4 regions of the Sporosarcina sp. P26b genome follow, and region 1 is predicted to be linked to each of the others. Evidence: riboswitches for the same ligand, from Rfam matches in the RefSeq annotation. Region 1 holds a riboswitch; each other region holds the start of a gene.
What was found. A riboswitch is a leader RNA that binds a small molecule or an ion and turns the genes downstream of it on or off. The one in region 1 is predicted to bind thiamine pyrophosphate.
Positions count from the first base shown of each region.

Region 2: another riboswitch for thiamine pyrophosphate. It lies ahead of CSV69_RS11490 (ECF transporter S component); the one in region 1 lies ahead of CSV69_RS07295 (thiamine phosphate synthase).
Region 3: another riboswitch for thiamine pyrophosphate. It lies ahead of thiM (hydroxyethylthiazole kinase); the one in region 1 lies ahead of CSV69_RS07295 (thiamine phosphate synthase).
Region 4: another riboswitch for thiamine pyrophosphate. It lies ahead of CSV69_RS07960 (ABC transporter ATP-binding protein); the one in region 1 lies ahead of CSV69_RS07295 (thiamine phosphate synthase).

Region 1 is NZ_PDYW01000005.1:92,477-100,239, reverse strand. It holds gene ectB (diaminobutyrate--2-oxoglutarate transaminase) at 1-777, opposite strand, end outside; gene ectA (diaminobutyrate acetyltransferase) at 844-1,368, opposite strand; gene CSV69_RS07315 (phosphoribosylaminoimidazolesuccinocarboxamide synthase) at 1,974-2,654, opposite strand; gene CSV69_RS07310 (heavy-metal-associated domain-containing protein) at 2,821-3,042, shown strand; gene CSV69_RS07305 (heavy metal translocating P-type ATPase) at 3,058-4,959, shown strand; gene CSV69_RS07300 (Crp/Fnr family transcriptional regulator) at 4,937-5,626, shown strand; TPP riboswitch at 5,684-5,792, shown strand; gene CSV69_RS07295 (thiamine phosphate synthase) at 5,863-6,462, shown strand; gene thiS (sulfur carrier protein ThiS) at 6,446-6,652, shown strand; gene CSV69_RS07285 (thiazole synthase) at 6,649-7,422, shown strand; gene CSV69_RS07280 (ThiF family adenylyltransferase) at 7,419-7,763, shown strand, end outside.
Region 2 is NZ_PDYW01000013.1:19,617-27,379, reverse strand. It holds gene acnA (aconitate hydratase AcnA) at 1-1,036, shown strand, start outside; gene CSV69_RS11515 (biotin transporter BioY) at 1,158-1,709, shown strand; gene CSV69_RS11510 (universal stress protein) at 1,920-2,333, shown strand; gene CSV69_RS11505 (universal stress protein) at 2,609-3,019, shown strand; gene CSV69_RS11500 (energy-coupling factor transporter transmembrane component T family protein) at 3,182-3,967, opposite strand; gene CSV69_RS11495 (ABC transporter ATP-binding protein) at 3,945-5,411, opposite strand; gene CSV69_RS11490 (ECF transporter S component) at 5,433-6,002, opposite strand; TPP riboswitch at 6,085-6,196, opposite strand; gene CSV69_RS11485 (exonuclease domain-containing protein) at 6,385-6,957, shown strand; gene CSV69_RS11480 (multicopper oxidase family protein) at 7,115-7,763, shown strand, end outside.
Region 3 is NZ_PDYW01000004.1:171,327-179,089, forward strand. It holds gene CSV69_RS06475 (spore germination protein) at 1-729, shown strand, start outside; gene CSV69_RS06480 (Ger(x)C family spore germination protein) at 726-1,868, shown strand; gene CSV69_RS06485 (DUF3238 domain-containing protein) at 1,920-3,116, opposite strand; TPP riboswitch at 3,310-3,411, shown strand; gene thiM (hydroxyethylthiazole kinase) at 3,474-4,244, shown strand; gene thiD (bifunctional hydroxymethylpyrimidine kinase/phosphomethylpyrimidine kinase) at 4,263-5,078, shown strand; gene thiE (thiamine phosphate synthase) at 5,078-5,737, shown strand; gene thiW (energy coupling factor transporter S component ThiW) at 5,749-6,237, shown strand; gene CSV69_RS06510 (D-serine ammonia-lyase) at 6,308-7,600, opposite strand; gene CSV69_RS06515 (response regulator transcription factor) at 7,727-7,763, opposite strand, start outside.
Region 4 is NZ_PDYW01000006.1:28,905-36,667, reverse strand. It holds gene CSV69_RS16640 (hypothetical protein) at 1-249, opposite strand, end outside; gene CSV69_RS07975 (GRAM domain-containing protein) at 536-865, shown strand; gene CSV69_RS07970 (YhgE/Pip family protein) at 994-4,050, opposite strand; gene CSV69_RS07965 (TetR/AcrR family transcriptional regulator) at 4,090-4,659, opposite strand; TPP riboswitch at 4,845-4,943, shown strand; gene CSV69_RS07960 (ABC transporter ATP-binding protein) at 5,028-5,798, shown strand; gene CSV69_RS07955 (ABC transporter permease) at 5,795-6,547, shown strand; gene CSV69_RS07950 (ABC transporter substrate-binding protein) at 6,544-7,584, shown strand; gene CSV69_RS07945 (S8 family peptidase) at 7,647-7,763, opposite strand, start outside.

The sequences.
Region 1 (7,763 bases):
TTCGAAACTGAAGAACGTACCAGTTCGTCCGCAACCCGCTTGTACATCGTCGACAATTAGTAGAATATCGTGTCTTCTGCAGAGGCGTTCAATTTCACGCAACCAGTCAAAGCTTGCAGGATTGATGCCGCCTTCGCCTTGTACCGTTTCGACAATCATAGCTGCCGGTAGATCCAAGCCACTGCTTGCATCGGCTAAATACTTTTTCAGGAAGTTCAATGATTGACCTTCTTCTAAAAATGTATCAAACGGCATAGAAGTCGTATTGTTAAGCGGTACGCCGGCTCCACCGCGATTGTAGGAATTTCCAGTTACGGACAACGCACCGAGTGTCATACCGTGGAAACCGTTCGTAAAGCTCACAATATTTTGGCGTCCCGTTACTTTGCGGGCGATTTTTAGTGCACTTTCGACTGTATTCGTCCCGGTAGGTCCAGGAAACATCACTTTATAGTCCATGTTTCTTGGCTGCAAGATCACTTCGTTAAATCGTTCAAGAAATTCTTTTCGGACCGTCGTTGCCATATCCAGACTATGTGAAATTCCATCGTCTTGAATATATTCAATCAGCTTTTCTTTCATCTTATCGTTATTGTGGCCGTAGTTTAAAGCACCTGCGCCGGCGAAGAAATCGATATATTCTTTACCTTCGGTGTCCCACATCTTATAGCCTTTTGCTTTGTTGAATACTGTTGGGAAACTTCTGCTGTAACTTCTCACTTGCGACTCCTGATTTTCGAATACTTCCATTATCTGCTGACTTTTTGTCAGTACCATGTGTAATTAATTCCTCCGTTAGATTCTGTATTTTCCAGTGTCATGTTGCGGCAATCGGCTTGTTTCTCAGAATGGTCCAATGCGGAACAGTTCTTCTGATTCATGCCCGCCACCAGGGAATTGATCTTTCGTATAGCCATCCGTAATCGTGCATTCCGTCTCCAAATCACGTGCTAAGCCTGTAAATAACTTAGTGGACGCCTCATTAGATGGTGTGACGGTCGCTTCTAGATAGCGAATATTCCGACATGCATCACTTTGCAAAATCGAATGCAGCATACGCGAAGCTATGCGCTTACCACGTACTGATTCATCGACTGCGACTTGCCAAATAAACAATGTATCTTGCGCTTTTGGTTGAATAAAGCCTGAAATGAAGCCTACAAGCTTTCCGTGATCTTCTACGATAATACTCGTGTCACTGAATTGGTCTGCCCACAGCAAATAGCTATAGGAAGAGTTTAAATCTAGTACGTTCGTATCTTTAATGAGCTGCCAGATGAACTTTCCATCGTCTACAGTCGGAATACGAAATGAATACGGATCGTTCGGATCTAGCCCTGCAATCGAAACTTTGTGTTTTTTGTCCAAACAGTTTCTCCTCCAAGTTCTCTTACATGTAGTTGTTCAAGTATTCATCATCTGTCAATTTCTAAGATGTGCGCTTCGTTACCCGAGAACACGATCTACTTACAATACGTTCGTCGAATAGTCATCAATGTGAGGTTTTACGGACCGAGCACATACACTCGGCAGATTCTCGTTATGAATCTAGCGGATATAGCAAGGGTACTTACGTAGAAAAGCCAAAATGGAGATTCGTGCTGGCTACTATGGGTGCTATCTTTCTGCCTTGCGGTATGAAGAGCAAAAAAGAGCGCCTTTACAAAAGCGGGGAGCTTTTGTTCATGGAAACAGCAGATATATTAAAAATTCGCTGATATGAAAGACACTTTCATTATCTAAAATTTACTACCATACGCATTCATCCAACCAACGTTCCCACACTGGTGAAGAAGCAAACTATGTGTCGCCTGTGACACTGGTTGCTATTATAGGAAACTCTGAAAACGTTGTCAATAGTAAATATATCATTTTATTTATTTGATTAAAAAGTAAAGCTCGACTAAGCCAGTCAGCGTATAGCCTGAGAGAGAATATAAAAAACCGGAAACATTTTCGTTTCCGTTTGAATTTTATGAAAATAATATCTTTTCTAATTCCATTGGTGCAATATATGTATCGCCTTGATAGACGCGCATATTGCCTCCTGAAATTTCATCGATCAACATGATATTTCGCTCAGGATCGCGACCAAACTCTAATTTAATATCATATAGCTCTAAACCTTTTTCTGCCATCTCTGATCGGACTACTTCAGAAATTTGCTGAGTTAATTCTTTAAGAGTTGCGTATTCTTCATGCGTCAAAATGTGAAGTTGTGCCAAAGCATCTTCTGAAATAGGTGGATCTTGACGTTCATCATCTTTCAATGTCACTTCCACGAAAGCGTCGAGTACTTGTCCTTCTTCAGCATACGCACCGAATCTGCGCAAGAAACTTCCGACCGCACGGTATCGACAAATCACTTCTAATCCTTTACCAAAGACCGTAGCAGGCTTCACCGTCATCGTTACTTCGTCCAGATCGGCATCGATGTAATGTGTCGGTATGTTTTGCTCCGCCAATTTCTCAAAAAAGTATTGTGTCATGCGAAGTCCGGACTTTCCGGCACCATCAATTGTCAGGCCTACAGTGTTAGCACCTGGATCGAATACACCATCTTCCCCTGTTACATCATCCTTGAATTTCAATAGCACGTGGCCATCTTCCAAGCGGTAGACGTCTTTCGTTTTACCAGAATAGGTTAATTTCATCCGTACGATTCTCCTCTATTCATAAATGTTGTACTACTTATCCAGTATAAAGCACTTTGGTCAGAAGAAAAAGTCTTGTTTGACGAATCTTGACAGAGGTCAAGGCAGTGTACACAAAAATTTCTTATACTTAAGATAATAAATACAAACGAAAAGGATGAGGAAAATGAAAAAAGTCGTATTTTTAATGGAGCCATTTAGCTGCCCATCATGTGTTAAGAAAATTGAAGGTGCCCTATCCAGAGCGAAAGGCGTACAGCAAGTAAAAGTATTATTCCACTCCAGTAAAGTTCGGGTCGAGTTTGATGAATCTGTCGTAGAAGCCAATGAATTGCAGGAATTGATTGTCAAACTTGGCTATCCAGTTCTCAATCAAAAAGTCTCATAAAAAGGAGGTATTCAAATGAATGCAAAACAAACTGTGCGCATCACTTCCTTATCCGCGATGTTGCTTGGTGTAGCGATCATCTTGCACTTCGCGGGCTTTCATGACGCGCGTCAGATTACATTAATCGCTGCCACTATCATTGCGGGTACTCCGATTGCCATAAAAGCGTGGAAAGCTATTCGAATGAAAGCTTTCAGTATTGAACTCCTCGTCACGATCGCAGTCATCGGTGCCCTATTTATCGGCGAATATGTAGAATCCGCAGCAGTTACTTTCTTATTTTTATTCGGAGCGTTACTTGAAATTCGCACAATGGAGAAAACGCGGTCTTCCCTCAAAGCACTTGTCGATCTGGCCCCGCTAGAAGCGAGTGTCCTTCGGGATGGAAAACTACTGACGATTGCTGTTGATGACGTAGAAATCGGTGATCGGGTAATCGTTCGCTCAGGTGAACAAGTTCCGGTAGACGGTCCGATTGTTTCAGGAAATGCTTCTATAAATGAAGCAGCCATCACAGGAGAATCGGTACCCGCATCGAAATCACTAGATGATCAAGTATTTAGCGGTACGTTAGTAGACAATGGCTATATTGAAATAATTGCAGAACGTGTAGGTGACGATACAGCATTCGCTCGTATTATCGAGCTAGTCGAAGAAGCACAAGAAGCGAAGTCGAAAACTCAAAAATTCTTAGAGCGATTCGCCAATATTTATACACCTTCCATCGTCATCCTATCGATTATCGTCTATATATTCACACGCAATATCGAAATGACATTAACATTCCTTGTCATCGCTTGTCCTGGTGCCCTCGTCATTTCAGCTCCCGTCTCGATCGTAGCTGGAATTGGTAACGGAGCCCGTCATGGTGTGCTCATTAAAGGTGGCGACGTGATGGAGCAATTGGCGAAAATCGACACTGTCGTCTTTGATAAAACAGGTACTTTAACTAAAGGACGTCCAGAAGTTACTGACATCCATAGCTTTGGCATCGACAAAGAAGAGTTACTCCGTTTAACTGCAGAAGCTGAACTGATGTCTGAACACCATCTCGGTCAAACGATCGTTCGTGAAGCAAAAAAACGCATGATTCATTTAACACATCAAGCACAAGACGCACAAGTTATTAAAGGTAACGGACTTCTTGCTGAAGTAGATGGCCAGCAACTGGCAGCTGGTAACCGGAAGCTGATGATCTCACAAGGTATAGCTATCTCTCCAACTATAGAAGAGTATGCATCCAAGCGAGAAAAGGCAGGTAACACAGCCGTGTTCATCAGTATTGGTGGAGAAATCGCAGGTATTATTTCCATAGCGGATCAAATCCGTCCAGAAGCCGCGGCTGCCCTAGCTAAACTACGAAGAAATGGTATTAAACAAATGATTATGCTAACGGGCGACAATGTACACACTGCCCGACTCGTTGGCGAACAACTTGGTCTCGACAGCGTCTATGCAGAGCTGTTACCTGAAGACAAAGTAGCCGCTGTCCAAAAGTTGAAAGCGCAAGGACATCGAGTAGCGATGGCAGGTGACGGAATCAATGATGCGCCGGCAATCGCCACTGCAGATATCGGGCTGGCAATGGGTAAAGGCGGAACAGACATTTCCATGGAAACAGCGGATATCGTCTTGATGGCGGATCGACTAGATCAATTCGCCCACGCCTATGCATTATCGAAAGCGACTGTGAACAATATGAAGCAAAACACATTTTTCGCAGTTGGCACAGTAGTTTTATTGCTAATCGGTGTACTGCTAGGCAAAGTCTTCCTAGCATCCGGCATGCTTATCCACGAAGCAAGTGTGCTTCTTGTCATATTGAACGCCATTCGATTAATACGCTATACTAGTGACAAAGCGTCCAAACGAAATGTAAGCGAGGTGAAAGTGAATGAGTCAGCAGCCCCACAATGACACGACCGATCATCGAATGTGTGTATCACTTGTTCCACTGTTCAATCACTTGGAAAAAGATCAGATGAAGCACATTGTAGAACTTGCGCGAAGCACCCCCTACCCGCGTGGACAAATTATTTACAATGAAGGCGACCGCTCCGAAGGCTTGTATATATTGCACAAAGGACGGATCAAAATATATCGCCTATCAGAAAACGGCAAAGAGCAAATCGTACGAATACTACAACCCGGAGATTTCACAGGCGAGCTATCGTTATTTGATGCTAAACCTCATGACGCCTATGCAGAAACACTTGAACCCGTAGAACTATGTGTTATTCAACGGGACCAAATGCAGCAACTTCTACAAGAGCACCCCGCGATTTCATTGAAGATGTTGGAGGAATTCTCCTCCCGCCTTGCCCGAACGGAACAACGGGCGGCACGAATCGGTATGGAATCAGCAGAAACGCGTATTGCCCTTTACCTAGTTGACTTATCAGAAGAACAAAGACAATTGATAGTCGAACTACCAATGAGTCGCAAAGACCTAGCCTCTCACCTAGGGACGACACCTGAAACAATCAGTCGAAAATTAAGCGCTTTCGAAGAGTCTGGCTGGATTCGCCAGCCCAGTATGAAAGCAGTAGAAATTCTAGATTTGGATGCTTTATTGCTTTTGTAAAAGAAACGCTTTTCATTCTACCGTACACGTGATAGGCTAGTTCTGAAAACCAAATATTTTGACCATTAGGGGAATCCTTTACAAGGACTGAGAAAAGAGTGTGGCTCTGAAACCCTTATTACCTGAACAGGTTAGCACCTGCGGAGGGAAGTGGCGAGTCGTTACTTATGTATTTCTGTCGACATTTCTACCACTTTCCGATTCGGGAAGTGGTTTTTTCTATTGGAGGGGAATGAATGAAGTTACTTGGCGTGACTGACGACCGTCTTTCGGTGGATGAACTGACACTACATTTGCTGCACACAGCACCGTTTCTTGATGCTATTATCTTGCGGGAAAAGTCCAAGTTAGATGAACAGCTAGTAGATTTAGTTACGCGTCTTGCAAGTGCTGAATTCCCACTCGACAAGCTCATTCTTCATGCCAGACCTCACTTGGCTAGAAGACTGAAGCTTAAAAAAGTGCAACTGACTGGCTATGGTATGTCGTTACAGGATGCATATCGAGAATTCCCCGAGCTCTCTTTCGGTTGCTCGATTCATTCATTGGAAGAGGCAAAGGTAGCTATGAATGAGGGAGCAGACTGGCTATTGTACGGGCATGTTTTTGAAACGCCTTCGAAACCTGGGCTGCCAGCGCGTGGAACGGAAGAATTGTTTTCTATTGCACAGTATAGTTCGATTCCTGTGTATGCTATCGGTGGAATTCAGCCGCATCACTTACCTAATTTACAGCAAAACCACGTGGCAGGCGTCGCTGTATTATCCCCTATGCGTTCACTGAAAACTTTGCAGAGTTATAGAAAAGGAGAGGTATCTCATGGAGAAAATGATTGATCTGAACGGCAAATCGTTTCCCGTCATTCCTGAAGTAGGGACGATCCAGCAGTTACTTGAGCACTTAGGACTTGGCGATCGTATTTTGATCGTGGAGAAAAACAAGGAAATTTTGCAGAAAGATCACTACGACGCACCGATCATGGACCGAGACCAAATTGAAATCATACATTTTGTAGGAGGCGGATGAACATGTTAAAAATTGCAGATAAAGAATTCTCTTCACGTTTATTACTAGGCACGGGGAAATATCCTTCATTTGATATTCAAAAGCAAGCAGTGGCGGTATCAGAAGCAGAGATCCTGACGTTCGCAGTACGACGCATGGATATTTTTGAAGCATCGCAACCCAATTTTCTCGAACAACTTGATTTAACGCGCTATACATTGCTTCCGAATACCGCAGGCGCCAGCACAGCGGAAGAAGCCGTACATATCGCACGTCTCGCCAAAGCTTCGGGACTTTGCGACATGGTAAAGGTGGAAATCATCGGCTGTAGCCGTTCATTACTTCCTGATCCAGTGGAAACATTACGTGCGTCTGAAATGCTGTTAGAGGAAGGTTTCATTGTACTACCCTATACGTCAGACGATGTAGTACTTGCAAGAAAACTATGCGAATTAGGCGTTCACGCTATCATGCCAGGCGCTGCGCCAATCGGTTCAGGCAGAGGCATTCTGAATCCGTTGAATTTGTCATTCATCATTGAGCAGTCCAATGTACCCGTCATTATTGACGCAGGGGTCGGCTCTCCAAAAGACGCCGCTTTCGCGATGGAACTCGGCGCAGACGGTGTATTGCTGAACACAGCCGTATCGGAAGCCGCCAATCCCGTCATGATGGCAGAGGCAATGAAGCTCGCGATTGAAGCGGGACGTCTCGGTTATAAAGCTGGACGTATGCCAGTTCGTGATTATGGCGTGGCTAGCAGTCCGACTGAAGGGCTTGTGACGACTTGAGCAGTAAATATTCTCGGCAAGAACTGTTTGCACCCATCGGACCAATTGGACAACAACGTATACGCGAAGCAAAAGTTTTTGTCTTAGGAGCGGGTGCTCTTGGCTCTTCAGGAGCGGAGATGCTAGTGCGGGCAGGCGTCGGCGAACTGACCATTGTCGATCGCGATATTTTGGAATGGACTAATCTTCATAGACAGCAATTATACTCAGAACAAGATGTCATCGATCAATTACCGAAAGCAATCGCTGCGGAAAGCCGATTGCGCGTGATCAACAGCGACGTGAAAGTTCGTGGGATTGTGGCGGATGTCACGCCTGAAAATGTCCTCGAATTATTCGAA
Region 2 (7,763 bases), on a different contig from region 1:
TTCACCGCCTCTTGTAGTAGCTTTTGCATTGGCAGGCCGTATTGATATTGATTTCAATCGGGAGCCAATTGGTGTTGGGAAGAATGATCAACTTATCTACTTAGCAGATCTATGGCCTAAAGCAGAATCTATAGAAAATATAATATCAGAAACTGTGACGGCTTCTCTGTTCCGTGAAGAGTATGCTAGTATTTATTCGAATAAAACATGGGAATCAATTTCTGCTGCAGAAGGTTTATTGTATGATTGGGATGCATCGTCAACCTATATTCAACGCGCGCCGTATTTTGATCAAGCTGATGAATTGTCTATTGAAAAAAACACAAAAGAGATGCTTCCGCTTCTGATGTTAGGAGACTCTATTACGACAGACCATATCTCACCGGCTGGTCACATATCATTGAATAGTGAAGCAGGTAAGTATTTATCTGAACATGGGGTTAGCCCGCGTAATTATAATAATTACGGTGCACGTCGGGGGAATCATCATGTTATGATGCGTGGTACGTTTGCGAATATCCGTCTTCGCAATCAACTTGTTCCTGGCGTGGAAGGCGGTTTTACTATTCATAAAGCGACGAATGAACAAGTGAGTATATTTGAAGCGGCACGACGTTATAAAGCAGAGAATAGAAACCTGATTGTGCTGGCAGGAAAAGAATATGGAACAGGAAGCTCAAGAGATTGGGCTGCGAAAGGTACGTCATTACTCGGAGTGAAAGTCGTTCTTGCTGAAAGTTTTGAAAGAATCCATCGCAGTAATCTTGTTGGTATGGGCGTATTGCCAATTCAGTTTGCAGAAGGCTTCACTGCATCTAGTCTTAGTTTAGAAGGAACGGAAATCTACACGCTTAAAATAGATGATCATGCATTCATACCGGGACAACGTTGTGATATGTACGCTGTTAGGACAAACGGAGAAATAGTTTGTTTTCCTGTTACAGTAAGAATCGATAATGTTATGGAAAAAGATGCTTACTTGCAGGGCGGTCTATTACCGTCTGTGGCAAAAAATATGTTGCAGAATAAACGATAGATGTAAAGATAGACTCTTTGAGTAAACACCTTTTAGAAATGTGTTGACGTAGAGAATGACGTACGATAAAATTAGAGTCAACATAATAAAAAATAGTGTTTACATAAAGGGGAATTCAGACATGTTAGATACGAGAAACAGATTGAAGATGATGATTGTAACAGCATTATTCGCAGCCATTATCGGGATCATGGCGCAGTTAACTATTCCGTTACCATTAGTTCCGATTACAGGACAAACACTAGCAGTTGGTTTAGCGGCAACGATTTTAGGTTCACGTTATGGAACGATTTCTGTATTAGTATATTTAGCAATGGGAGCAGTAGGGATGCCGGTATTCTCAGGCATGTCTTCAGGATTAGGTGTGATTTTTGGACCGACTGGCGGATTCCTCATTGGCTTTATTCCAACAGCTTTCATTACGGGGTATTATATGGAACGTACAAGTTTTAAGCTGCCTAACGCAGTCATCGCCAATATTATTGGGATGTTCGTTGCATTGGCATTTGGTACAGTGTGGTTGAAGTTTATAGCTGAGCTATCATGGACTGCTGCTGTTATGGCCGGTTTTGTTCCATTTTTAATTGGTGGCTTTATCAAAGCATTTCTTGCAGCTTGGGCTGGAATTACAGTACGGGGTCGATTGTTGGCCAATCGTTTGTTGCTCGCGTAATGTAATCTAAGATACTAAACGTTAACTCTTATAATGAGAGTTAACGTTTTTGGCGTTTTATAAATTTATTATCGTATAGGGAAATTCGATAGTGGTAAGCATATCCTTCTAGTGTAGTTAAATAAGATGAACGACATGAACACTGAATAATTGGAACTTTTGATATATACTAATAGTAGAAAGTATACGAAATAGTAGGGAGTGGGTTAAATGAAAATTACTGTAGCTATAGATGGTTCTGATCATTCGATTCGTGCAGCTGAGTATGCGCTAACACTATTAGAAAATACGCCTGATGGAGAACTGGAAGTGATCTCCGTAACAGATTATAACAAAGTAGAAGAAGAACAACTTCTACTACAAAATCTTAAAAGTTTATCCCTATACCAAGATCGACTAGTTAGACCTGTAGTGGAAATGGCAGAAGAGGCCGGAGTAAAAACGACTGTCAAGCTTTTACGGGGAAAGCCAGATGTGGAAATCATTAAACATTTACAAACAGAAGAAGTTGAACAATTAGTGCTTGGTAGCCGTGGAATGAATTTAATGCAGGAAATGGCATTAGGCAGTGTGAGCCGCAGTGTAATGGAACAGGCGAATTGTCCAGTGACGATCGTAAAATAAATGGAGTCGCCATAAAGGTCTGGATTACTGGATTCATATGGCTTTTTTCACTTCATTTACAATTTTGTATTGTATTAGTAGCAGATAGTTGGCTTTTTATTATGCAATTGGTAGAATGGGTTTTGAATTGTTGAGTATAGATACTTCTTATTTACTGGACTACATCGTCAGTAAAATGGGTATATAACATGGCAATGGAGTCTTATGCTGGTGAAAGAAGTCAAAAGAAAATCTCAATTGAAGAATTTAGAAAAGTAGTTTTGGGAGGTTTTATCATGAAGATTGCTGTGGCGGTAGACGGCTCAGAAAATGCATTGCGTGCAACGGATTATGCGTTGATGTTAATGCAACAATTTTCTGAAGCGAAACTTGAGTTGATCCATGTTATTGATTATAACAAAGAAGATGAACGGTTATTAAAACAGAGTCCTAACAGTCTTGCTATGTATCAAAAGAAGAAGATACAATCTGCATTGAAGTTAGTAAAGGATAAAGGAATAGATGCCGAAGTTACGATGTTAAAAGGAAATCCGCAACAGCAAATCATTAAATATGTAAATACAAATGAAATTGATCATCTCATACTCAGTAGTCGTGGTTTGAATACACTGCAGAAATTAGTTATGGGCAGTACTAGTCAAAAGGTAATTAAGCATGTGAATAGCTCAGTCACGATAATTAAATAAATTATATAAAAAACTGCTACAGCAAATCTTTACGCTGTAGCAGTTTTTTAGTACTCTTCGCGTTCTCAGATCTGCGCTTTTCTGTAGGAAGGTGATGATTTTTCTTACCATTGATCGAGTAATCATGTTCCTTTTACTATAATAACTCATCATCAATAGATGTCATCTAGGCGTTAACAACCCACTGCTCGATAAAAATAGAGTGACAGCAAAGCCAAGAATCATTACAGCTACAAACACCACATCCATATGCGTATACCGAGTAGGATAAAAATATGTCCTGGCGGCTCCCATTTGATACTGCTTTGCTTCCATTGCCACAGCAATCCGTTGTGCACGGCGAATGCTTTGTGCAAATAAGGGGACTGTGTAACTTTGCAATCGCTCATATAGCCCTTTACTTCCCCTTGAAAATTGGACGTTGCGCACCTTTAACGCGTTTCGGCGTATTTGAAGTTCTTCAGTAACAGCCGGTATTAAACGAAATGCCGCAATAAAACTGTACGCGTATTTGGATGGCATGCGAAACTGTTGCATCATTGCATAGAAGAATAATATAGGTTGGATCGTCAAGATAAACGTAAAGCCGACGAGACCGAATGATAGGGATTTACTTCCGAGCAAAAGCGCATGTTGGATACTCTCCTCAGATATCTTGAAAATCCCAAACTGCCAAAGAACGGACTCCCCCTTGCCGAACAGCAACATCGTCAATCCAGTAGATAGAAATGATATGACTAAAGGAATTGACAGCACTGCTAATTTCTTTAGTGAATAGCCACTGAATACATAAAACAACAGCCCGTACAATATTGTTTGCCAAAGGGCGAACTGTAAGTTTTGATTTATAAGTGTGATGATCATGAATGTGAAAAACACTACGAATTTTAGCGCAGGGTTAACGCGAAACAACCAAGTTTGCCGTTCAGGTGTGAACCAATTCAGCATGTGGCGCACCTCCAGAAAACGTAGTTGTTTGTAATACGCCATCAACTACTGTCCAGACTGCAGTAGAGAAATTTTCTACGATTTCCTCATCATGCGTCACCATTAGAATCGTCATTCCTTCGGTGCGCAATTGCTCTATTTTCTCAAGAATGGCAAAAGTATTTCGCGCATCTTGCCCGAAAGTAGGTTCATCAAGTAGCAATATATTTGTATCTGGAGTAAGAGCAGTCGCTACACTTAAACGCCGCTTTTGACCCGTAGATAGTTGATAGGGATGGCGTGAAACAGAATCAGGCAAGTTGAATAATTGTATCATTTCTTTAGCATAACGATCTGCCTCTGTTTTTGGCATACTGTGCAACGAAACGGTCAACTCTTCCATAATAGAATTGGTCACGAATTGCAGTTCGGGATTTTGGAAAACGAGCGACAGACCTTTAGGAAGTTGTCGCTTCTTCTTTTTCCACACAATCGGTACACCGTTAACTTCATAGACACCGTCAGTGCGAAGTAGTTGCATGAGAGATAGAAGCAATGTGCTTTTACCAGAGCCATTTTCTCCAACAATCGAAATCCAGTCACCAGCCTGTACGGTCGCTTGTTTGACAGAAATCTTCTCCGCTTGACCGCGATAGCCGTGAAAGTCTCGAATCTTAATTTTCTCTTGAGATGCAACTGCTTGACGGTTTTTCATCATCGATTGAAATGCTTCGGACGTTTTATATTCTTCCCAAACCCCCGGATACCAAATGCCATAGCGCTTCAGTTCTTCTTGGTTGTTTGTAAAGATAGTGTCTGGAGGTCCATCCGCTATAATGACTCCTTGATCATTAAATAGCACCACGCGATCGACCCAATCGGCAATCAAATCAATTTTATGCTCGACAATGAGTACGGTTTTATTTGTAGCTGCTGCTTTGATAGCAGACCAAATTTGCTGCGTGCCTTCTGGATCAAGTAAAGCAGAAGGTTCGTCCAGAAATAATACGTCGGGTTCAAGTAATAACACTGTAGCCAAAGCTAGTCGTTGTTTCATGCCTTGAGACATTTCATTGATGGGTGTATGAACGTTTTCTAAATTCAAGTCCACGCGTTTCAACACTTCCTCTATAAGAGGGGCCATCTCTTCACGCGGTACTTGAAGGTTTTCCAAAACAAATGCAAGTTCTTCATCGACATAGGTCATGCAAAACTGCGTTTCGGGATCTTGAAAAACGAATCCCCATGAGTCAGGCAGTTGGACGTCTTTTGTTTTCATTGGCAATTCGATGGAATGCGGGATAATTCCACTCAGCACTTGCAGTAAAGTAGATTTACCACAGCCGCTTGGTCCAAGCATGAGCACTTTTTCACCAGGCTGAACGGAAAAAGAAAGATCTTTAAAAACCAGTGAATTCTCTCCGGGAAACTTCAGTCGTAAATCGGTAACACTGATGTTAGGCATAGTTGAATCATTCCTCCGCGTTTACTGATCGAGCAAAGTATATTCTTTCTTATCAACAGGGCGGATTAAAGATGTCACGCCGGTTGCTTCAATCGCTTTAACAATTAGTACAGCAAAAATACCTGTGAAGATGAATGCACTAATTGCACGTAACCCGTATTTCACTATAAGTGCCCAAGTTTCAAGTGCTGCATATCCATAAACCAAATCGAGTCCGAAACTCGCGAGGCAAGAAGCAATACCAGCCATTCCGGCGACTACTATCGTGTAGCGCTTATATCGGAATGCGGCGAATAGTAATTCTGCAGCAAGACCTTGCATGAACCCGTACATCAATACTTCAATCCCATGTCCTGCGAATGCAGACAAGGAAGCGCCTGCAATGCTTGCGATCAATGCGGTACCGGGCTTACGTAATAGTAAAAAGGCGAACGGTCCCACCATGAACCACATGCCGTAAATCAATTGACGTGCAACGGGGAGAATCGGTTTGACGACGGTATATAAATCGTCCCAAAACTTCATCAATACCCCAAATACTACCCCGATCATGATCGTGATCAAAATATCGGTAAACTTTAATTTCTTCAAACTTTTCCACTCCTTCTTATTTGTCTATACAAAAAAGCCGTCTGAAGAGCAGACGGCCGAGGAAGGAAAGAGATTCCTGTAAATTTCCATCGATTACGCTCTCTACGCTGGCATTACCCAGATCAGATTAACGGTCAGCAGTGGATTCCTCTGCTATCTCAGCCTGATTCACTCAAGCACCCGTACGGACATTTATGTAAGCAATCCTAGTATACAGCACATCAATTTGTCTGGCAACCACTTCAAAAGTTGGATGAAGTGCGAATCCCGAAGTAGGTTAATTTCGTTACAGTGTGTTGAAATCCTGTTATACTAATAGGATACAAATTGATCCTAATTGCATGCCATATACGAATTTAAATAGATTTAAAGGAGTTTTTACATGACGAAACATATAGCGTTCATTGACGTAGAAACTACAGGTATGAGAGCAGAGGCAAGCGATGTAATTGAACTGGGTGTTATGCTTGGCGAATACGATAATAACCGGATTGTTCGGGTAGCAGATGAATATTGTGAGTTTCAAGAGCCGTTCTACTCTATAACGCCAATGATTACAAACCTAACGGGCATCACTGATCAGATGGTAAGAGGGAAGTCACTCGACATGGACAGAATTCTATCGATACTCGATCGAGCAGACGGCATTGTGGCGCATAATGCTTCATTTGACAGGGGCTTTGTCAGTAGACTATTACCGGAAACTCTCGACATGGACTGGTATTGTTCTGTTAGACAAATTAAATGGAAAAACTATGGCTTTGAGAATGGTAAGCTTCAACAATTACTGAGAGCACATCGGATTCAAGTACAGAACGCACACAGGGCACTAGATGATGCGAAAAACTTAGCATTGCTACTGAACTCGTCGAATCCGAGCCTTGAGGATGATACCTTTATATCCTACCTAATGAATAAAGCACCGATGAAAAAACCATCTAGATCTAGATTTTAATTACAAAGTGAGGGATACCAGGATAGTAATATACCCGGGTATCCTTTTTGTATGGAGAAAGTTTCATTTTCACGACCATATGTATGAAATGTGCATAGTTTTTCCACATGTATCAGCTATACTACCCTTGATGACAATAGATAAAGGAGATATTTAAATGAGTAGAAAAACGCAAGTTGTTATATTCTCATTGTGTGCATTATTGATCAGTGGATGCAGTAGTGATGCGCAATCGAATGAACAGAGTAATGAACATATGATGAACCAGACGAGCAATGAACAGCATTCTATGATGGATGGTTCGACAATGGGTAACGGACATATGAGCCATAATAATGTAGTGAGATTAAAAGATTCGACTGGTGAGAATGAAATAAACATCCCACCCTTATTAACTAGTGAAACGACAGTAGGCACCGAATATACTGTTAAGGCGCAAAAGGGAAGCGTGAACATATTTGATAATGTGACTACAGAAACTTTTGGATATAACGGAGATTTAGTAGGACCCGTTCTACAATTTAGAAAGGGTGAAACTGTAAAAATAAATACGATAAATGAATTAGATGAAGAAACAACATTTCATTGGCATGGTTTAGAAGTGTCTGGCGAAGCAGATGGCGGACCACATAAAACACTCAGTCCAGGTGAAGAAGAGACAATAGAATTTGAAGTCACACAAGAGGCGGCTACTTTATGGTTTCATCCCCACCCAGAGGGCAAGACATCTGAACAAGTATATAAAGGCTTAGCAGGACTGATTTATATTGAAGATCCTAATTCGGCCAAATTAGAAATTCCGAAAA
Region 3 (7,763 bases), on a different contig from region 1:
ATTCTAGTGGACGGCGTAACCTACGCCGTCATCACTCCGATCAGCTTGTTTTTATTAATGAAAACTTCCGAGGATTTTGAGTTTCCAAGTCTCCAAAGTTCGATCCAACGATTGCTTCGTCTCGGCAGTTTATTAATTGGTTTACTGTTACCCGCTTTTTGGCTTGCACTCACCTCCTTTCATCAAGATCAGTTACCTATTCAATTATTGGCAACCATCGTACAGGCAAACATAGGTCTACCTTTTCCTTCTATATTTGAAATGTTATTGATGCTCGGCTTATTTGAGTTATTTCGAGAAGCGGGTCTACGTCTGCCAACCGTAATCGGAAGTACGATTGGAGTTGTAGGTGGATTGATTATTGGAGATGCGGCAATACGCGCAGGTTTAACAAGTCCCGCTATGATTGTCGTGATCGCCACTTCTACAATTGCGGCCTATACTTTAGTTAATCAATCACTCGTTACAGCTGTCAGTGCGTTACGCGTATTTTTTATTTTACTTACCGGACTGATGGGTTTATTTGGTTTTTATGTGTCTTTATTTGCTACCCTTTTATATTTATCAACTATCCATACATTCGGGGTCCCTTATTTAAGTATTTCAACAGACATCAAGTGGAAAAATATTAAAAAGACATTGTTCCGCCTACCTACTGAGCAATATAATGAGCGACCTGATGTATTGCATCCAAAGGATAAAACTCGCCAGAAAGGAACGGGAGAATGAAAAAAACTGCGTTGTTCGCAACACTTTGTCTGACGTTATTACTGGCGGGTTGCTGGGATATGAGAGAACCCGAGCGAATGTTGTATGTCAACGGCTTGGGTGTTGATTATGTAGACAATCAATTTCACATATATATACAGATCATCGACTTTGCCAATACACCAAAATCTGAACAACCCGTGAGTGACATCCCTCAGGCCGAAGTAGGATTTGCAAAGGCCGATACATTTGATGATGCCCTTGCCCAGCTGTACCACTCCGTTGACCAGCAGGTATTTTGGGGACATGCTTCTTACATTGTTGTATCGGAAAAGGTGTTGGAGCATGGAAAATTAAATGCAGTCATTGACAGAATTACACGGTATCTAGAGACGCGCTATCAAATTTGGTTATATGCCACAAAAGATCCGGTGCAGGACGTGTTGCTGGTCCGCCCTGTTATTAACAAAGCACTTACCTTATCAAAACTGGGTGATCCAGACAATTCCTACGAACAAGAATCGTTTGTCTATCCTACGAATATACGCGAGCTGATTATCGGTTTGGACGAGCCGGGACACGAAGCGGCAATCCCTCTTATCAACGTAAAGGATAATTGGGAGTCTTCAAAAGAGTCCGTTGCAGCACCTGTTTTATCAGGCATAGCGTCCATTTCACGCCACCATTTCAAAGGATTTATTACGGGTTCTAGCGCAAGAGGATTGCAGTGGATGACGAAGAAAACTAAACGTGGTCGAATTTCTTTCAAAACAGAAAGAGATGATCATGTATCCATAATAGTCGATAAAGTAAAACCGACCATTACACCTATCAATAAAAACGGCGTGAAATTTAATGTGGAAGTAGATATCGAAGCATCATTAAGTACAAAGGAAGGTTCTATTTCGATAAAAGAAATCAAAAAAAGATTGGAGGAAGAGATATCTAAACAAATTTTAGAGACATACAAAGAGGCTATGGAAAAAAACATTGATATCTATCGATTTTCCGAACATTTATACAGAAAAGACTTGAAGACGTGGAAGAAATATGAGCAAGACGGAGGAATTGAACTAACAGAGGAATCGATCAGTAAGTTGAACGTACGGGTCACCAAGCTTAATTCAGACCGAAAGAGTTTTCAAGAAACGATCAAATAGAACTAATTAATTAAACCGCCACAATCCACTATGGACTGCGGCGGTTTATTGTTAATTACATGTCATGTAACGCCAATAATTATCTCCTAGCACACCTGTCAAATACGCTAAGCCTTCACTTTCAGTACGGTGCAACGAGCGCCAGTCCTCGTAATCAAGCGCTAAATATACTTCATGATGTGGCGCATCGTTATGATAGCCAACTAGGTCTAGGTTTCCTTGCTGGTCTAAATGCGCTTTCACTTCATAATGAATAGGCGGTGAAGCGGTTAGTGGATTACCTACGTCATGGTTGATTGCAAAAAGAACTTCAGTCGATTTCCCTTCTAATCGCTCAATTTCTATACCGTCTACAGATGCATGGTCATGGCGCTTATATCGTTTCATATAATTCATGCCAATTGAAGGTCCAGTGGCTTTCGTAAATTGCAGTGTGCTATCGCCTCCGATAAACTCTCCTTCTATGTCCACACGGGTACGGAAGCTTTTTCCTTCTGGGTTGAAATCTCGATCATCACCTGTGAAATATGGAATTGGTGAAAAGAGATTCGGGTTTTTTATGATATCTTCTTTTAAAAACGTTGCATAGCGGAACTTCCATTGCTTCACTTCATTTACTTTTTTTCTGTCAGCAATCGGTGTAAGCAATTGATCCCGTTGCTTTACACGTACAGAAAAAGTATAGATTTCTTCTGTTGGTTTATTATTCGGATTCGGAGGCATAATCACTTCATACACTTTGGATGCGATCGATTTACTGACATTCATTTTCTGATTGCTGTCAATCAACGGACACGTTGCCGAGACACTGTATACTACCGCCTCCGAAGAACTTATGTCACGATCAATAAAACGATTATCCGTAATTGTTTCGAGATATTGACCGTTGCGGTAAATATCGAACTTCTCCACATCTTTGATCCACTCCCATGACAGAGCAATTTGTGATGAAGCGGCAATCGTTGTGATGACTAATCGTTGCAAAGGATGTTCATCTTCCTGAACTTCAGTCAGGGCAGATGTCTGGATAACAATTACATCTTGAACCCGTCCTTCCGCTACTCGTTCCACCGTGTATTGGAAAGGATGTGACGGATCCAACTCCCCATCCGAAAACTTCGGAGCTGTTCCTTCATATACTTGTCGGTCATTTTTATAGACACGGTAATAACCACCTATGTCACTCCACGTAAACGATATATTATCCAATGAATGGTCCATTTGTTGAATTTCGAATAATTTCTCCATTTGCGATCTACTCCTTTATATCCATTTCATCTGAAAAAGATAAGACTTCTTCAGATAATTATGTAACGTTTAGCATACGGTTATACTTGACCACCTAAGCGCAAACACTCATTTTCATACTTGTCAATCTGTTTATTGCAGGATCATTTTATCCTAACCCATCTATATGATATAATTAGCTTGTCTGATACATAGTCACCACTAGGGGTGCCAACATTTGGCTGAGATGCAATTATGCAAACCCTTTGAACCTGATCTAGGACAACCTAGCGGAGGGAAGTGGGTAGTTTTTATACCCAACCGCCCATCCTAGTATGGGCTTTTTGTATATATACCTTTATAAGGGGGAAAAGAAACATGCAGCTTATTCAACAACTGCGACAAGAGCAACCACTTGTCCACTGCATCACGAATTTTGTGGTAGCCAACTTCCAAGCTAACGGGTTACTCGCAATAGGCGCATCTCCTGTAATGGCCGATGCGGTGGAAGAGGCGGAAGATATCGCAAGAATCGCCGCTTGTAGCATTCTAAATATTGGAACGTTAAAACAACAAACGGTCGACGCAATGATTCTATCAGGGAAAAGTGCACGTGCAGCCGGAAAACCTGTTGTATTGGATCCAGTTGGGGCAGGTGCAACGCCTTTTCGTAAAGCAAGTGTTCTCAAAGTTTTAGACGAAGTAGACGTCACATTAGTTCGTTGTAATGCTGGGGAGTTGGCGGCAATTGCAGATATTCCATGGAACGCCAAAGGAGTAGATGCTGGAGAAGGACAAGCAGACATTGAAGACGTTGCAAAACAGACAGCACGCAAGCATAACTGTCTAGTAGCAGTTTCGGGCGAAGTGGATATCGTCACTGATGGACACACGACAGTATCTATTACAGGTGGACATCCAATGATGACGACGATTACTGGAACAGGTTGTTTACTTAGTTCAGTTGTGGGTGCTTTTCTAGCGGTGGGAATAGAGAGCCCTATGGAAGCAGCAGCAGATGCACTTTCATTTTATAAGCGTGCTGGAGAACAAACGGCGCAGATTTCCATAGGTCCTGGAGACTTTGCGATGAACTTCTTAAATATCTTACATTCTTTAGATCGCGAAACAAAAACATACTTTGTGTAAAAGATAGGAGGTTTTTTAATGACAATTCAAGTAGCTATGACTATTGCAGGATCAGACAGTGGTGGTGGTGCGGGAATCCAGGCTGATTTGAAGACTTTTCAAGAGCTCGGTGTATTTGGCACTTCCGCTATTACGGCAGTAACCGCACAAAATACATTAGGTGTACAAAATGTGTATCCGGTACAAGCTGACGGTGTAACCGCACAAATGAAAGCCGTACTCGACGACTTTGACGTGAAAGCCTGTAAGACTGGTATGCTATTTTCAGCCGAAATCATTACGGCAGTCGCCTCTTTATTAAAAGAATATCCACCTATTCCATTAGTGATCGATCCTGTGATGATTGCTAAAGGTGGACATTCTTTATTACAACAACAAGCAATTGAGGCACTGAAGGAACAGTTAATACCACTTGCAACTGTGATAACGCCAAACATTCCGGAAGCAGAAGTACTGACAGACATGAAGATCTGTACTGATGAAGAGATTCAACTAGCAGCAGAAAAACTTATCCAGCTCGGTGCAAATGCTGTGGTCATAAAAGGCGGGCATCGCAGTGACGTGCTCGATGCGAAAGACTATTATGCTGATGCGGACGGACAATCATTCACAGTCACTACCCCTTGGATCCAAACGAAAGACACACATGGAACGGGTTGCACGTTTGCAGCTGCTTTGACTGCGTTTCTTGCAAGAGGTTATTCTCTACCCGATTCAGTAGCCGAGGCAAAGCAATTCATTCAAGCAGCAATTGAAAATGGCTTACAACTCGGCTCAGGTCATGGTCCTACGAATCATTGGGCATATGGACAGTTAAAAAGGGAGATGCTCTGATGCGACATGTAGAAGTGAAGAAAGCATTGGGCTTATACTTTGTCATGGGTACGCCAAACGTAAAAAATCATGAGCCCTTAGCTGTATTGGAAGCAGCACTTCGTGGCGGTGTTACGTGTTTTCAGTTGCGCGAAAAAGGTGATGGTGCATTAACGGGTGATGCTTTACTTGGATTCGCAAGAAAATGTCAGGCATTATGCAGATTATATCGTGTTCCGTTTATAGTTAATGACGATGTAGATTTGGCATTAGCACTTAATGCGGATGGTGTACACGTTGGGCAAGACGACGAACAGGCAGATAGTGTTCGAAAACGGATTGGTCCTGATAAATGGCTTGGCGTCTCGACTCATAACGCAACTGAGGTTCAACTCGCACAATCAATTGGTGCCGATTACATAGGCCTTGGCCCCATTTATCCGACTGCAACCAAACTGGATGCTTCAGACGTTGTCGGAACAAACTTAGTGGAAAAAATTCATACAGCATTTCCTGATATGCCAATGGTAGCAATTGGTGGGATTACGCTAGATACTACGGAGTCTATTATACGAGCAGGTGCAGATGGCGTGGCGGTAGTATCTGCCATAGCCTCCGCTGCCGACCCACAAAAAGCTGCAAAATCTATTTCAAAAATGATCCATTCTACTCTAACGTAAACGAGGTTGCTATGAATACACGTAAAATGATTTTTATGACGATGTTCGTCGCGATTGCAGTCGCAGGCTCTGCATTCGTTTCATTTCCGGCTGGCATTGCTAGGGCCTATCCTATTCAACATGCGGTGAATGTGATTGTCGCTATCGTAATGGGGCCAGCCGCAGCTGTTACCGTTGCTTTCGTGACAGGATTGGTCCGCATATTGACAGGAACTGGTTCATTGCTCGCATTTCCAGGCGGTATGATTGGTGCTTTTTTGGCAGGTGTTTTGTATAAGCGATTTAATAAGAATTGGAGTGCGGGCGTTGGAGAAATTGTCGGTACTGGTTTGATTGCGCCTTTATTTGCTGTTCCGTACGCAAAGATTCTGATGGGCACTACAGTGACCGCATTTTTCTTCTTGCCACCGTTCCTCGTATCAACAGTTAGCGGCACTATTATTGGTCTGCTACTAGCTCCTAGACTTTTAAAGTTAAATTTATTTAAAGATTTAAAGTGAATTGCGACAAAAGATCCGCAGAGAAGAATCTCTGCGGATCTTTTGTCGATTTCCCGGGAAATACCGTGTATTATTTATTCACTTGATTATAATAGCGCTGCATTTCTTCCTTCGGTACCATGTTTCCACCGGTTCCCCACACTAGATGTGTAGCGTTTATAGAATTGGCTAACGGAAGTTTAGATTTTATTACGTGTACAGGACCTGTCATACCAGCAAGTGCGGAAGGTTCTAACCAAATGTCTTCACTGTCTGCGAGCACTTTCAACAATTTGAACAATGTCTGATCCCCTACCGTATAGCACCCCGTCAAGAAAGGTTCCATCGTTTTTCCGACAAAAGCCGATGCTGTACCAACCGCTAATCCGTCGGCTGCTGTTTGATTATCCAATCCAAAGTCCGCCACAGATACTTGATCATGCATTCCCGTCATCATACCAATCATCATGCACGGTGAATGAGTAGGTTCGGCAAACAAGCAATGAACATGATCGCCTAATGCTAGCTTTAGTCCGAATGCCACGCCGCCTGGACCTCCTCCCACCCCGCAAGGTAAGTAGACAAATAAGGGATGATCTTTATCCACGACGATATGCTGTGATTTTAATTGTGACGCAACTCGTTCCCCTGCCACTGCATAGCCTAGGAATAAATCAATAGAATTTTCATCATCGACAAAGTGACACATTGGATCTGCATCCGCTTGACGTCGACCTTCTTCCACCGCTTTACTGTAATCATCAGCATATTCCACTACAATAACGCCTTTTGAACGCAATAACTCTTTCTTCCACTGCTTAGCATCTGCCGACATATGTACAGTGACATTAAAGCCAAGTTTTGCACTCATGATTCCAATACTAAGTCCTAAATTGCCCGTCGAACCTACAGCAATCTTATGTTTCCCGAACAGCCCACTGAATGCCTTCTCATTAAATTGACTATAGTCTTTCGTAGAATCGAGCAACTGATGATCAATAGCCAATGTTTCAGCATGTTTTAGTATTTCATAAATACCTCCACGCGCTTTTATGGAACCTGAAATCGGAAGCGCATTATCCTGTTTTAACAACAGTCTACCCGGAATATCTGTCTTATACATTGATTCAAGTGCATACTTCATTTGCTTAATTTCTGTCAAAGGAGATTCAATTATGCCATCCTGAGTATCCGGAAAAACTTTTGCCAAATAAGGGGCGAAACGCTCTAACCTTTGACTAGCATCCTTTATATCGTCTTCCGATACGCGTGTTTTCATTAGTCCGCTAGCTACGGATTCTAGTAAAGGATTACACCATAACACCTCTTGCTTTTCCATCACCTTTTGCAACAAAGGCAGTTTCTTAAGCCATTCATTTCGCATAAGATCATTCACGTCGTGTCGCCCCCTTATAGTAAATTCAGCCTCAGTATAACATAGCGAATTGCCATATTTATAGAGATTTTGCATGATTCATCCGTCATTATTCGCCGAACTCAGAAATTGATTTTAACTAAACCAACCTTTTTCATTAAAGAGCGTAATC
Region 4 (7,763 bases), on a different contig from region 1:
CGGATATCCCAGCCGATAGAGCGGGCGCGGGCTCGCATAGAGCGGATAGCGCGGCCGATAGAGCGGATGCGGGCTCGCATAGAGCGGATAGCGCGGATGATAGAGCGGATGCGGGCTCGCATAGAGCGGATATCCCAGCCGATAGAGCGGGCGCGGACTCACATAGAGCGGATAACGCGGCCGATAAGAGCGGATGCGGACCCTGTTAGAGCGAATATCACGGCCGATAGAGCGGGCGCGGGCTCGCATAGAGCGGATATCCCAGCCAATAGAGCGGGCGCGATCTCGCATTGAGCGGATAGCGCGGCTGATAGAGCGGATGCGGACTCACATAGAGCGGATAACGCGGTGGATAGAGCGATCACAGACTTACATAGAGCGAATAGCGCGCATGATAGAGCGAACCCGGGCCAGCATAGAGCGACTACCCCCACTCACCTCTTCGCTAAAAGAATCAACATCACTTGTTTATACATATTTATATAGGTAAAATGGAAATGGAGTCTTCGTTACTATCCATAAAGGAGAGATCGGTATGATAGTTTCTCATGAAAATGAAAATGTCCTATATGAAATCCCGGTAGATTTACGCAAAAGTATAGATTACGTTAGTGGGGATTTATTTATTACAGATCAACGCTTTCTTTTCCAGCCACGAAATATGCATTTCAAAAGAGACGCGATGGAATTTACTATTCAGGATATCAATAATATTGATTCGTCATATGTATTAGGCATCGTACCGAATGGCATTACCGTAGAGTTGAATGACGGCACTATAAATACCTTCGTTTTGGAGAGTACATTGTTCGTCAAGTGTGATGATATTATCAAAACCGTTTGGAGTTTAATGGAGAATAAATAAACATGAAGATTGCCGTGCCGATTAGTGGACAACTTTTTAAGTAGTTGCTACTAAGTAGCGCGGTTTTTTCATATCAAAAAACCGCACGAAAAGTTAGAATACCAACTCTCCGTGCGGTTACCATTTCATCACATCACAATATTACTTTCCTTCGCTTTCTCAATAAACTTATCACTCGATTTATTAAAGAATTTCTTCAATCCTATTCCCACACCTAGCGATAAAGCGAAATAGATGAACAGGTAGAGAATTTGTTTCCAAGCCACTGCCCAAATAATGCCCCCAATGGATTCACGCAATAAAGTGATCGCATGGGTGAACGGCATGAATGCAGAAATGCGTTGGAAGAATTCGGGTGCCATCTGGATCGGGAATGTTCCGCCTGACGCACCGAGCTGCATGACCATCAAAATAATTGCGATGACTTTTCCAGTGTTACCAAATACGGATACGAGTGTGTAGACAATAGTAACGAATACAACACTAATGATCACACCGAATATCACAAATGGCAGCTTATTCACCACATAGACGTCCATGATAAATATCTCACCTAGCGTGACGATCAATGATTGAATCGTCCCGATCCCGGCGAAGATGATTAACCGTCCAATATACGTTTGGTAACTCTTGAACCGTGTTTTCTCCCGAATGTCCACTTTTAACGTGGAGACCATTAACAACGCACCGACCCATAATGATAGCGTTGTATAGAACGGGCTCATTGCGGAACCGTAGTTCGGAATCGGATAGAGCTGGTGCTCATCCAATACTACCGGTTCAGCGAAAAACTTACTAACACCAGTAGGATCTGTTGCGAGAACATCCAATAATCTATCCAAGTCGCCGTCTTCTTCTAATTTGCGGATTTTCTCCGCCATCGTTTCAATCGTTTCACGCGCTTCTGGGAAGTACTTCTCCGCTTTCGCTAAATCCGTTTTCCCTAGCGCAACCCCTGCTTCTGCCTTTTCAAGTGCCATACGCAAACGTGGAATCCGTCCATTCACTTCATCCAATACGTCGGACACATCATATAAAGCATTTGTTGCGTCACGCATCGCCGACTTATACTTTCTTGTCAAATCACTGTTGACGAAATCAATAGCTTCCCCAACCGAGCGATCCAATTCTCCGGATACGCGATCGACTTCAGCCAAATGTTTCTTTCCATTTGCTTTTGATTCATTGATTCGACCAACTAATCCGTCTACAGATGAATTGGCAGATGATAAACTATTTTGCACCGTTTTGATGCGTTCAATCTCTCCAGAAAGCTTATCGGAATGAATGAACTTCTCTAAATCTGTTAGTCCACTTGTAATCGATCCAATTGCTGACAGCCCATTATCGATACGATCTACCATCGTTTGAAGTACGCCAATCGTAACCTTTGGATCTTCTGCTGTCCCTAACAATCCTGCAAGCTTCTCATCAATTTCTGTCTTTGAGGCTTGGAGTTCATTGAATCGATCACGTAATCCCTCATCAAAAGTCTGCAGTTGTTCAATTGCATCAGTAATCGCCTTTTGGCTATTCGCATCAAATTGATTTCGCGCATCCACAATCTTTTGCTCGCTAGCTTCCAACTGTCCTTTCAATTGATTCAACAACTCAAGACTTGGCTTTTCGCCTTTATTGATGGCGGCTTGCACTTTGTCAATGACTTGTTTAGTCGATACTAACTGTTCTCTTAACGAAACAAATCTCTGTCCCAAACTAGCAATTTTGTCACTACCGGTTACTTTTCCAGCGGCTTCAAGAACTGAAATCACTGTATCCGTTTTACCGATTTGATCTTCAATGGCAGTGGACATACTGTCGAGCTGTTCTTGGAATTGACTGAAATCAATTGACTCCCGCTTATCGATCAAGCCTTGCACAACTTTCTGCGCATTCGTATTCACTTCCGTTGCACGGTCCAGCAAGCTTGTAATATTCACAGAAAGCTCTTTCAACTGCTTCATCAACTTTTCCGTTTGAGGAGACAATATATTTTCATAATTACCTTTGATTTTATCCATATCTTCAGCAAGCTTGTCTGACAGCGCCTGTGTTTGTGTGATCAGATCCGTCGCTGGATTCTTACCACTTTGTAAATCTGAAATGATAGTTTCCAAGTTCTTCTTCAGACGACTTAAATCCGCCACGCTGTCACTCAAAGAACTCTGCAAGTCTTTAATATTGGATGAATCTTTTAAATTCTGATCCTGCTTCTTCAAATAATCATAAATATCATCTAACCTAGCATTTGTATCTTCCAATTTACCTTGCTTATCGCGCAGTGAATCGACGATACGATCCACATCTTCCCCTTTACCTGACAATTCACTTGTCAGATCAGGCACTTTACGGAATGCGGTTTGCGCACTCTCCAAGTTGGATGTAATGACCCGCAATGTATTATCCACGGTCTTTTCATTCTCTTGCAACTTGCTGATCAATCGTGCATTCAGTTTTTTCGCATTCTCATGCACCGAATTGACATCGTCCAATACCAGATCCACACGATCAATAGAAGAATCCGCGAAATTTAACCCTTTATCCACTAGCTGCAATTTCGAATAAATGTCGGGAATATCATATTCTAGTTGATAAACTAAATCGCGTAGTTTTTCAATATTGACACGATTGTTTTCCAGTTCCACTCCTAGATTATTGAATACCTTGATCACTGCTTTGTTCGCTTCTTCAACGAACGTGCTATCGATATTCTCTACTATAGCAGATGCGCCCTTGCCTGCTACTTTTGGAGAAATCGCATTAATCTTTTCATTGATATAATAATCCAATGTCGGTTGTTTAATATCGTCTGTAACGATACTGCTTAAATTTTCCGAGAAATTCTTGGGGATGATAATCGCAGCGTAGTAATCGCCGTGCTTAACACCTTTTAAGGCTTCGTCTTTCGTCACGAACTGCCAACCGAGATCATCATTCTTGGTCAGCGAAACGATTACTTCGTCTCCGACATTGAATTCCTTACCCTCAATTTCTGCGCCTTGATCTTCACTAACAATCGCTACTGATACGCCTTTCGTATTGGAATATGGATCCCACGAAGCCAAAATGTTCATCCAGGCATAGAGCGACGGTAGAAATGCAATGGCTGCAATGACGATGAGCGCCGCTTTATTCTTGAATATATTCCGGAGATCCCGTTTGACTATAAACAATATTTTATTCATCTAGTATAAACCCTCGCTCTGTATTCCGACATTCGCATATCACACCAATAGACTAGAGAAAATCGTATAGTTCAACACATCTGTGATTTGCTCCTCAGTCAGCTGGTCATCATGCGTTTTCGACCAATCCACTACTAACGCCAAATAAGATTTGAATAATAGATACGCGATCAGTTCACTATTACATGGCTTCAATTCACCTTTGGCAACACCGCGTTCAATCTTACTAGCAATAAACTGCAATATTTCCTTCTCTATAGAAGTTAACACATCCCCGACAGCTGGTGTGCGTAACTCTTTTTCCTCTTCAATCAGCTTAATGAATAACTGATGCGTCTCACGAAACTTCAATAACTGCATAATACGCGCATGGGCATTCTCTTGAAACGATGCCCCTTCTATAGCCGTTCTTTCCGACGCCTCTTTCATTTCGTTCACCATATTCCAGACGATCGAATGAAATAATTCTTCTTTATTCGAGAAAAACGTATAGATAGTACCTTTCCCCACATTCGCTATTTTCGCTACTTGGTCCATTGTCGTCGCCTTATAGCCAAACATCGTAAACGATTTTCCAGCCGCCAACATGATTTCTTCCCTACGATCCATTTTGCCACACCCTTCGAAATTGACCGTAATACCATTTCGGTCTGATAGTCATTATACTACATAGATTTTCAATGAAATGCAAGATGCTTGCTATTAATGAGTGAAAAGAATAGTTTTATCGACATTCAAAATATTTACTGAATTAAAGTTGACTACTTTACTAGAATATGAAACGATAAGACATGGATAAACACTAGGGGTGCTTTTGCTGAGAGAGGCTATTTGCCTTAACCCTTAAACCTGCTCTAGATAATGCTAGCGGAGGGAAGTGGACATATGACCGGTCTTGGCCGAACTATGCAACCGCTTCGCACAAAAGAAGTGGTTTTTTTGTGTGGATTTTTGAAGAAAAGAGATGTGAAAAGAATATGCCTAATAAAATTTTAGAATTTACCGATGTATCCTTTCATTATCAAGCAACCAAAGCTTCAAAACCGACGGCTATTTTTGACCAAGTTGATTGGCATGTAAATGAAGGCGAATTCGTCAGCATCATTGGACCAAGTGGTTACGGGAAGAGTACGTTGTTCCGATTAGTTACTGGCCTTGAGAATCCTGACAGTGGAGAAATTTCATTGAACGGTGAAGTCGTAACGAGGCGTTTAGGAAAAGTCGGTTACATGCCGCAGCAAGATTTACTCATGCCTTGGCGAACCATTCTAGAAAATGTTCGATTGCCAGTGGAACTCCAAAGTGCCAAAACGACTTCCGATGAGATGATCCAGCTCCTTGCAGATTTTGGGCTAGCTGGTGAAGAAAACTCTTACCCTGGCAACTTATCAGGTGGTATGCGTCAACGTGTTTCTTTTTTACGAACGATTCTAACCGGCTCTGATATTTTATTGCTGGACGAGCCTTTTAGTGCGCTCGACGCCATTACCCGCTTGACGATGCAAGAGTGGCTAATTGATCAGTGGAAGAGGCTCGATAAAACCATTGTCTTCATCACCCATGATATCGACGAAGCATTATTTCTATCTGATCGTATCTTTGTACTTGCTGAAAAACCTGTGCGGACAATCCGCGAAGTAGTCGTTCCTCTTGATCGACCACGTACGATGAGAGACTTGGCACGCCCAGAACTGGTTGAATTAAAGCAACAACTCATCATGGAGCTACGTTCGGAGGCACCACTATGAAAAAGATTACTTCTTATAGTAGTTCCATATTTTTCGTCGTGATCCTACTTGGCATATGGGAAATCGGAGCGCGTCTTTATGATAAAAGCTTCTTATTCCCGTCTCCATCTGCGATTCTACTCAAGTTATGGGAACTAAAGTCGGAGCTGTTTATCCACCATTTACCTCCGACAGCTGCAACAATAGTAATCGGCCTAATTATTTCGATACTTATCGGATCGGCGCTTGCGATCGCGATGTATAGCAAGAAGCCTATCGAGCAAGCGTTTTATCCACTTTTGATTGCGTCACAGACGATTCCCGTCATTGCGCTTGCACCGATTTTCGTGCTGTGGTTCGGCTACAGCATTTGGGGAAAAGTTGCAGTCACTGTACTGATCACCTTTTTCCCCATCACTGTCAGTGTGTTCGATGGTTTACGTTCATCGGATAAAAACTTACGTGAATTAATGCTCACGATGGGCGCGTCTGCAAAAGATATTTTCTTTAAACTGGATCTACCTTCCGCCCTACCTTCCTTTTTCTCTGGACTTAAAGTGGCGGTCACACTCAGCGTGATCGGTGCTGCAATCGGAGAATGGCTTGGCGCACAGGCGGGCCTTGGATATTTCAGCAGAAGAATGATGACTCAATTCGATAGTGCGGCTGTATTTGCACCGATCGTCTTACTATCTGCTGTAGGCATTATCTTCTTTCTACTTGTCGTTTTATTGGAAAAATACTTTTTACAATGGAGGAACCACGAATGAAAAAACGTTTGCTACTTGGAGTGACCTTTCTTCTTTTGTTAGTCGCTGGCTGCAATAATGATGCAACCGCAGTAGATACGGAAGAGTCACAGAACGATGATAAGAAAAAAGTTAGTATTATGCTCGACTGGTACCCAAACGCAGTACATAGCTATATTTATGTGGCACAGGAAAAAGGTTATTTCAATGATGAGGATGTCGAAGTTGATATTCAATTCCCTGCCAATCCAACTGATCCAATGAATTTGACTGCTGCAGGAAAAGTGACACTTGGATTGTACTACCAACCCGATGTCATTTTGGCTCAAGCGAATGAAGATATCCCTATCAAAGCGGTCGCATCTGTCGTACGTGAACCACTGAACTACACGGTCATGCTGGAGGACAGTCCCATTCAATCGCCGAAAGATCTAGAAGATCTGACGATTGGTTATCCTGGCATTCCACTCAACGAAGCCTTGATCAAAACCATGATCACAAATGATGGTGGCGATTACGATAAAGTGAAAATGATTGATGTTGGATTCGAACTAGAATCTTCATTAGTTTCTGAACGGGTTGACGCTGTGACGGGAACATTCATTAATCATGAAGTACCTGTTATGAATGCTAAAGGGTTCAAAACACGCTATTTTAATCCCGTAGAATACGGCGTTCCAAACTACAGTGAAATTGTTTTGTTAACGGGTAACGATACGTGGGAGAAGGAACATGACGCAATCTTGGCCTTTTGGAGAGCCGCACAAAAAGGGTATGAATTCATGGTGGAACAGCCTGAAGAAGCACTGGAATTATTGCTTAGCAACCAAGATCAAGCGAACTTCCCACTCGATAAAGCCATTGAGATGGAAAGCTTGAGTATTTTATTGCCAAAGATGGAAACAGGTGGAGAACCCTTTGGCCAGCTTGATGAAAAGTCATGGGAAGAAGTACGTGATTGGCTTCATGAGATGGAATTGATCAAGACGAAACCACAAGTGGAAGATATGATCATAGATATCAGTTCTAAAGAAATATTTTCTAACGTAACAAAGTAATATAAAAAGCTATTGCGTAAGTCTACATGACTTATTGCAATAGCTTTTTTGGTTCTATAGGATTAATCCGGCACGACCGTAAACTTCACAACAACTGATTTCTTCAGTGCCACACCTTTTGTATTCTGCAATCCTTGATCCACGCGTAAGTAATGAACACCTAGTTGCCATTCATTATG